Linked DNA regions of Polyangium spumosum. The protein of the gene in region 1 interacts with the protein of each later gene in a pairwise test. Links are inferred from orthologs where the notes say so. Each region holds a gene or a part of one and is shown in the gene's direction. Other genes may lie near its edges. The genes, in order: pheT and secD.

What was found.
Region 2: the proteins of pheT (region 1) and secD interact in binary tests that used the Escherichia coli proteins (3 or more experiments, as listed by UniProt). The link is inferred for Polyangium spumosum from one-to-one orthologs.

The regions. Positions count from the first base shown.
Region 1 is NZ_WJIE01000004.1:766,491-769,901, reverse strand. The notes cover bases 178-3,276. They hold pheT (phenylalanine--tRNA ligase subunit beta), read left to right. Parts: upstream 178-542; coding sequence 543-3,011; downstream 3,012-3,276. Other genes in these bases: GF068_RS17000 (CapA family protein), read left to right, coding at 3,273-3,276; GF068_RS17010 (DUF4340 domain-containing protein), read left to right, coding at 178-422. Outside these bases: more of GF068_RS17010, read left to right, coding at 1-177; more of GF068_RS17000, read left to right, coding at 3,277-3,411.
Region 2 is NZ_WJIE01000001.1:977,614-980,851, reverse strand. What follows is about bases 90-3,015. They hold secD (protein translocase subunit SecD), read left to right. Parts: upstream 90-441; coding sequence 442-2,589; downstream 2,590-3,015. Other genes in these bases: secF (protein translocase subunit SecF), read left to right, coding at 2,600-3,015; yajC (preprotein translocase subunit YajC), read left to right, coding at 90-386. Outside these bases: more of yajC, read left to right, coding at 1-89; more of secF, read left to right, coding at 3,016-3,238. UniProt on the Escherichia coli protein: Part of the Sec protein translocase complex. Interacts with the SecYEG preprotein conducting channel. SecDF uses the proton motive force (PMF) to complete protein translocation after the ATP-dependent function of SecA.

The DNA.
Region 1 (3,411 bases):
CGAAGCGCGACAAGGGCAAGCTCGGCAAGGCCGAGACGAAGTGGGAGAAGTTCGACGAGGCCAAGGTCAAGGACATGCTGCGCGCGTACAAGTCCCTGACCGCGGAGGACTTCGGTGACGAGAAATCGGACACCGGGCTCGATGCGGCCGAGACGAACGGCGGCGTGGTCCAGATCAAGCTGAAGGACAACGCCGGCGACATCACGGTCAAGGTCGGCAAGACGAGCAAGGGATCGAGCCGCTTCGCCCAGAAAGAGGGCGCGGACGGCACGGTCTACGTGATCTCGTCCTGGTCGGGCGACTGGGCGACGGCGGACCGCGCCAAGTTCGAGAAGTCCGACGACAAGAAGAAGGACGAAAAGAAGGACGAGCACGGGGAGGACGACGGCCACGGCCACGGCGCGCCTCCCGAGCTCGAGTGATCCGGCGCCTTTAGGCTGAGGACACACGGAGGCCCCGTTCCCACCCGGAACGGGGCCTTCGGCTTTTGTCGCGCGAGAACGCTTGAATCTCGGGGGGATGCGTTTTAGGCCGCAGGGGTCATGAAAGCCTCTTACCGCTGGATTCGCGAGCTCGTCCCCGGCCTCGATGCTTCCCCCGAGGAGATCGGGCGGCGCTTGACGCACGCAGGCATCGAGGTCGAGGCGATCACCGAGTTCGGCGAGGGCACGAAGACGCTCGTCGTGGCCGAGGTGCTGTCCTTCGAGCCGCACCCGTCGCGGGCGAAGCTCAAGCTCGTCACGATCAACCGCGGCGGCGCGGAGCAGAAGATCGTCTGCGGCGCGCCGAACGTGCCCGAGCCGGGCGGGCTCGTCGCATTCGCGCCCCTCGGCGCCCACCTGCCGGCCGTGAACATGACGCTCACGCCGCGCGAGATCGGCGGCGTCGTCAGCGAGGGCATGCTCTGCTCCGAGCGCGAGCTCGGCCTCTCCGCCGTCGCGAGCAAGGAAGAGGACGCGGGGATCCTGATCCTGCCGAAGGGCCTCGCCGCGCCCGGCACGCCGCTGCGCGAGGCCATGCCCGAGGTGCACGACTACATCCTCCACCTTGGTTTGACCCCCAACCGTCCCGACGCGCTCGGCCACATCGGCCTCGCCCGCGAGATCGCCGCGCTCTTCAACCTGCCGTGGAAGCGGCCCACGCCGAGAGCCCCTGCGCGTTTCGCCGAAGGCGAGGCCGTCTCGCGCCATGTCTCCGTGCGGATCGACGACACCGAGCGTTGCCCGCGGTACGGCGCGGGCCTCGTGCTCGACGTGACGATCGGCCCCTCGCCCACGTGGTTGCGGTACCGGCTCGAGAGCCTCGGCGTGCGTTCGATCTCGAACGTCGTCGACGTGACGAACCTCGTGCTGCTCGAGTACGGACAGCCGATGCACGCGTTCGATCTGAGCGACGTGCGCGGCGGCCAGATCATCGTGCGCCGCGCCGCGCCGGGTGAACCCCTGAAGACGCTCGACGGCGAGGATCGCAAGCTCGACGCCGACGACCTCGTCATCGCGGACGCCGAGGGGCCGACCGCGCTCGCCGGCATCATGGGCGGCGCGGACAGCGAGATCCACTCGAGCACCACGCGCGTGCTGCTCGAGTGCGCCTACTTCGCGCCGCGTGGCGTCCGGCGCACCGCGCGCAGGCACGGCATGCACACCGAGTCGAGCCATCGCTTCGAACGCGGCGTCGATCACGGCTCGCTCGAGGACGCCCTCGCCTACGCGACGACGCTGCTCACGGAGCTCGCGGGTGGCGCGGCGGCGCGCGAGCCGATCCTCGCCGGCTCGAAGATCCCGCCCCGCGAGCCCGTGCGCCTGCGCGCGGCGCGCATGAACGCGCTGCTCGGCGTGGAGGTCCCGCTCCCCGAGGCGACCGACATCCTCGCGCGGCTCGGCTTCGAGATCCGCGCGACGCACGGCGAGGGCGAGGCCGCGTACGCCGACGTCGTCCCGCCGTCACATCGGCCCGACATCGCCGGCGAGGCGGATCTCGTCGAGGAGATCGTGCGCGTGCGTGGCCTCGGCACCGTGCCGACCGTGCTCCCCGCGCTCCGGCCCCAGCCCCCGCGCCACGCCTTCGACCTCGCGCTCCGCGTCCGTGGCGCGGCCGTCGCGGTGGGTTTGTCCGAGGCGATCACCTACGGCTTCGTCTCGCCCGAGGAGATCGAGGCGCTCGGCCTGCCGCCGGCGCCGTTCCGCCTCTTGAACCCGCTCACGCAGGATCGCTCCGTGATGCGCACCTCGTTGCTCCCGGGCCTGCTCGAGGCCGTGCGGCGCGCCCGCAGGCACGGCGTCCAGGACGCCCGGCTCTTCACGGTCGGCGCGCGTTTCCTCGCCGATCCTGCGCAGGCGCCGCTCGCCGACGAGGCCCCCTCGTTCGCCGCGGTCCTCGCCGGCTACCGCCGCTCGCCGCTGCAGAAGCCGGTCGAGGTCGACGTGTACGACGCGAAGGGCGTCGCGCTCGAGATCGTCGAGCGCGTGACCCATGAAGAAGCGACCGTCGCGCACCAGCCCGAGGCCTCACGCGCGCCGTACCTGCACCCGCGCGCGGCGGGGAACATCCTCGTGAAGGGCCGCGTCGTCGGCGCCTTCGGCGTCCTGCACCCCGACGTCGTCGACAAGCTCGACCTCGGCGGCCCCGCGGTCCTCGTCGAGCTCGATCTACGCGCGCTCGCCGAGGTGGGCGCTGCGCGGCCGCAGTACCGCCCGATCCCGACCTTGCCCGCGGCGACGCGTGACATCGCGCTGACCGTGCGTGACGAGGTCGAGGCGGGCGCGGTCGCGGCGGCCATCCGCGAGGCGGGCGGCGAGCTCTGCGAGTCCGTGGAGGTCTTCGACGTCTTCCGCGGCGGCAGCATCCCCGCGGGCCACCGCTCCCTCGCCTTCCACGTCGTCTACCGCGATCCACGCGCCGCGACCGACCCCGACAAGGCCCGCACGCTCACGGACGAGGAGGTCGACCGGCGGAACAAGGCCGTCTTCGAGACCGTCCACGCCCGATTCGGCGCCACGCTCCGCGCCTGAGCCACGGTTCTCCGTCCAGCCTATTCATGAAATTTCGACATCTCTGCGAACACGGAGGCCATTCCGTGTTTCTACGCAGCGTTTGCGCTAACCAAACGAGGGTCCCGGGCGCGAACGATTGACGGGCTCGGCTCACCCGGAAAAGACTGAAATTTGCTACGGGGCCCTTCGAGCGCTCCCCGTCGATCCGGGTCCCTCTTGCATCGCCGCGAGCGCTCTCCGGTCCCCTGTTCGACCTCACAAGGACGGGACGGAGCGGACATGGCGATCACCGGTAGACACCTTCGGGCAGGGCTCGTGCTCCTCGGCGTGGCGAGCGCCTTCGTGCCGAACGTCACGCGCGCGCAGCCTTACCAGTTCGACACGACCGAGGCGACGTTCGACACGACGTACGCGCAGA
Region 2 (3,238 bases), on another replicon or contig:
TCTCCCCTGGCCAAGGCGCTCCGCCTGCGCCCGCCCAGCCTTCCCAGGGTGCCCCCGCGGCGCCCGAAGGTGGTGGCGGCGGCGGGCAGCCCTTCGGCGGGATGACCATCCTCTTCTTCCTGCTGCCGCTGCTCTTCGTGTTCCTGATGACCCGGAGCCAGTCGAAGAAACAGAAGGAGCTCGAAGCGGCCTTGAAGCCGGGCGACAAGGTCGTCACCCAGGCGGGGCTCATCGGCAAGCTCATCGAGGTCGGGGACAGGACGGTCAAGCTGGAGATCGCGCCCGGCGTGAACGTGCAGGTGCTGAAGACGGCCATCCAGGGCGTCGACGGCGAGCCGAAGCCCGCCGCCGAGGCGAAGGACAAGGCGCAGGAAAAGAAAGCATAGCGCGCGCGCTTCGGCTAAGAAGGGCTCGCGACCGCCCCCCCGAGTCGACCCTCCCATGATCTACAACATCCTCCAGTACGCATTCGCCGGCCTCGGCGCGCTGTCCCTCGGGCTCGGCGTGTGGCAGAGGTCGAAGCGCGGCGTCTTCCTCATGTCGGCGATCGCGTCGTTTTGCGCTGCGATCGCCGCGCACTACCACGTGTTCTGGGCGACCGCGTTCTTCGGGCTCTGCGTGCCGTGGGCCCTCGTCTGCGCGCTGAACACGATCGATCTCGCGTGGCGCGCGAAGGCCGGGTTCGTCCTGTTCCTCGCGCTCGGCTCTTGGCTCGCCATCTACCCGACGTACTCGGACGAGCGGTACGGCCGCATCGACCGCTCGGGGCTCGGCCCCGAGGAGAGCGTGAAGATCGAAGAGGACGCGCGCGTGGGCAACCGCGGCGTGCGCGAGTGGCTGCTCTCGAACATCGACTTCCGCCTCGTGCGCGGCCTCGACCTGAAGGGCGGCCTGCGGCTCGTCTACACGGTCGACGTCGACGAGGCGATCAAGGACAAGCGAGACCGTTACTACGACGAGGTGCGGCAGGCGCTCGCGCGGGCCTTCGGGATCGTGGGGGCGGAGCAGCAGGCGTCGGTCGAGGACCTGAAGAAGCTCGTCGGCAAGGTGCGCGTCGAGAAGTCGCGCGACAACGCGAGCACGCTCTACATCAACTTCGAGGACGCGGCGGACGCGGACAAGATCACCGACGAGTTCATGCGTCCGTTCTCGGAGATGCAGCGGCAGTTCTCCGCGGATCGCAAGCGCGTCACGCTGCGCATCAAGAGCGACGTCGAGACGGAGATCCGCTCGAAGGCCGTGACGCAGGCGAAGGAGACGGTGAACCGCCGCGTCGACAGCATGGGCCTCAAGGAGGCCGGCGTCACGACGCGCGACGAGGACATCATCATCGAGGTCCCCGGCGACAACGACCAGACGTTCGCCGAGATCCGCGACATCGTCAGCCAGACGGCGCGCCTCGAGTTCAAGCTGCTCGACGACGACGTGAACTTCTTCGAGGCCGAGGTCCGGAACCCGAAGAACCAGGAAGTGAAGGGCCTGCGTTTCCAGCAGGAGCAGGTCTCGGTCGGCCCGGGCAAGCAGAAGGTCAACTACTACGCGGTGCTCGAGCGCATGGAGGGCGAGGACCTTCGCCAGGCGCTCGCGCGGCTGCAGGAGTGGGCGTCGACGCTGCAGGTGCCGGACGATCACGAGATCGGCTTCGGCAAGTACCAGGCGTACGACGAGGAGACGGAGACGGTCGAGGACGTCGGCTGGCGGACCTACTACCTCTTCAGCAAGGCCGAGATCACCGGCGACATGATCAGCGACGCGCAGGCGATGCCCGATCCGAGTGATCGTGGCCTCGGCGGCTGGCTCGTGCAGATGAAGATGACGAGCGTCGGCGGCGATCGCTTCGAGGACATCACCGAGAAGAACGTGAAGCGCCGCTTCGCGATCATCCTCGACCAGAAGGTCGAGAGCGCGCCCGTCATCCAGACGAAGATCCCGGGCGGCGTCGCGACGATCACGATGGGCTCGGCGAACCCGGATCAGCAGATCGACGACGCGCGCAAGCTCGAGCTCGTGCTGCGTTCGGGCGCGCTGCCCGCGCCGATCTCGCCCTCGAACGAGCAGCGGATCGGCGCCTCGCTCGGTCAGGACGCGATCGTGGAGGGCATGAAGGGCGCCGCGGCGGGCGCGGGCCTCGTGCTCCTGCTCATGGTCGGCTACTACAACCGCGCCGGCATGATCGCGAACATCGCCGTCCTCTTCAACCTGGTGCTCCAGGTGGCGATCCTCGCGATGTTCGGCGCGTCGATGACGCTGCCGGGGATCGCGGGCCTCGCGCTGACGATCGGCATCTCCGTCGACGCGAACGTGCTCATCAACGAGCGCATCCGCGAGGAGCTGCACGCCGGCAAGAGCCCGCGGGCGGCGGTGGACATCGGCTACGACAAGGCCTTCAGCGCCATCCTCGACGGGCACGTGACCACGCTGATCTCGGGCCTCATCCTGGCGCAGTACGGTTCGGGTCCCATCAAGGGCTTCGCGATCACGCTCATCGTGGGCATCGCGGTCAGCCTGTTCACCGGCGTCGTCTGCACCCGCCTGATGTTCGACTGGGCGGTGCGGGCTCGCAAGGTCAAGAAGCTCCACCTCGGCTGAGGCGCTGCACATGGAATTCATCAAGCCTGGGCGACAGTTCGACTTCATGGGCAAGCGCTGGATTGCCCTCGGGATCAGCGCGGCGCTGTTGCTCGTGTCGATCATCGCCTTCTTCAAGCCTGGTCCCCAGCTCGGCACGGACTTCAAGGGCGGCACGGAGCTCGAGGTCGCCTTCCTTCAGCCGACGGACGCCGGCGAGATCCGCAGCGCCGTCGAGTCGCTCGGCTTCAACGCGCCCGACGTCATCCGCGTGAAGGACAGCGGGGCCGAGAACGCGCACCGCTTCCTCATCCGCGTGCAGGAGGTCAGCGCTCTCAGCGACGAGCAGAAGGAGGCGATCCGGCAGAAGGCCTGCGTCCTGCCCGAGGACGGCGCGGTGAGCCCGGACTTCGAGGCGCGTTGCCCCGCGAACGCGCGCGCGAGCGAGATCAAGTTCAGCCCCGGCGGCGACAAGATCTCGATGCGTTACGAGACGGAGCCCGATCTCGCGGCCATCAAGGCGCAGCTCACGGGCATCACGGGCATCGAGCTCCGCGCGGGCGAGAACAACCCCGTCGTGGTGAGCGCGCGTGACCACAAGGTCGAGGCGCAGCTCAAGTCGCGCGGCGATCAGCTCCTCGACGGCCTGCGCCAGAAGCTCGGCGCGGAC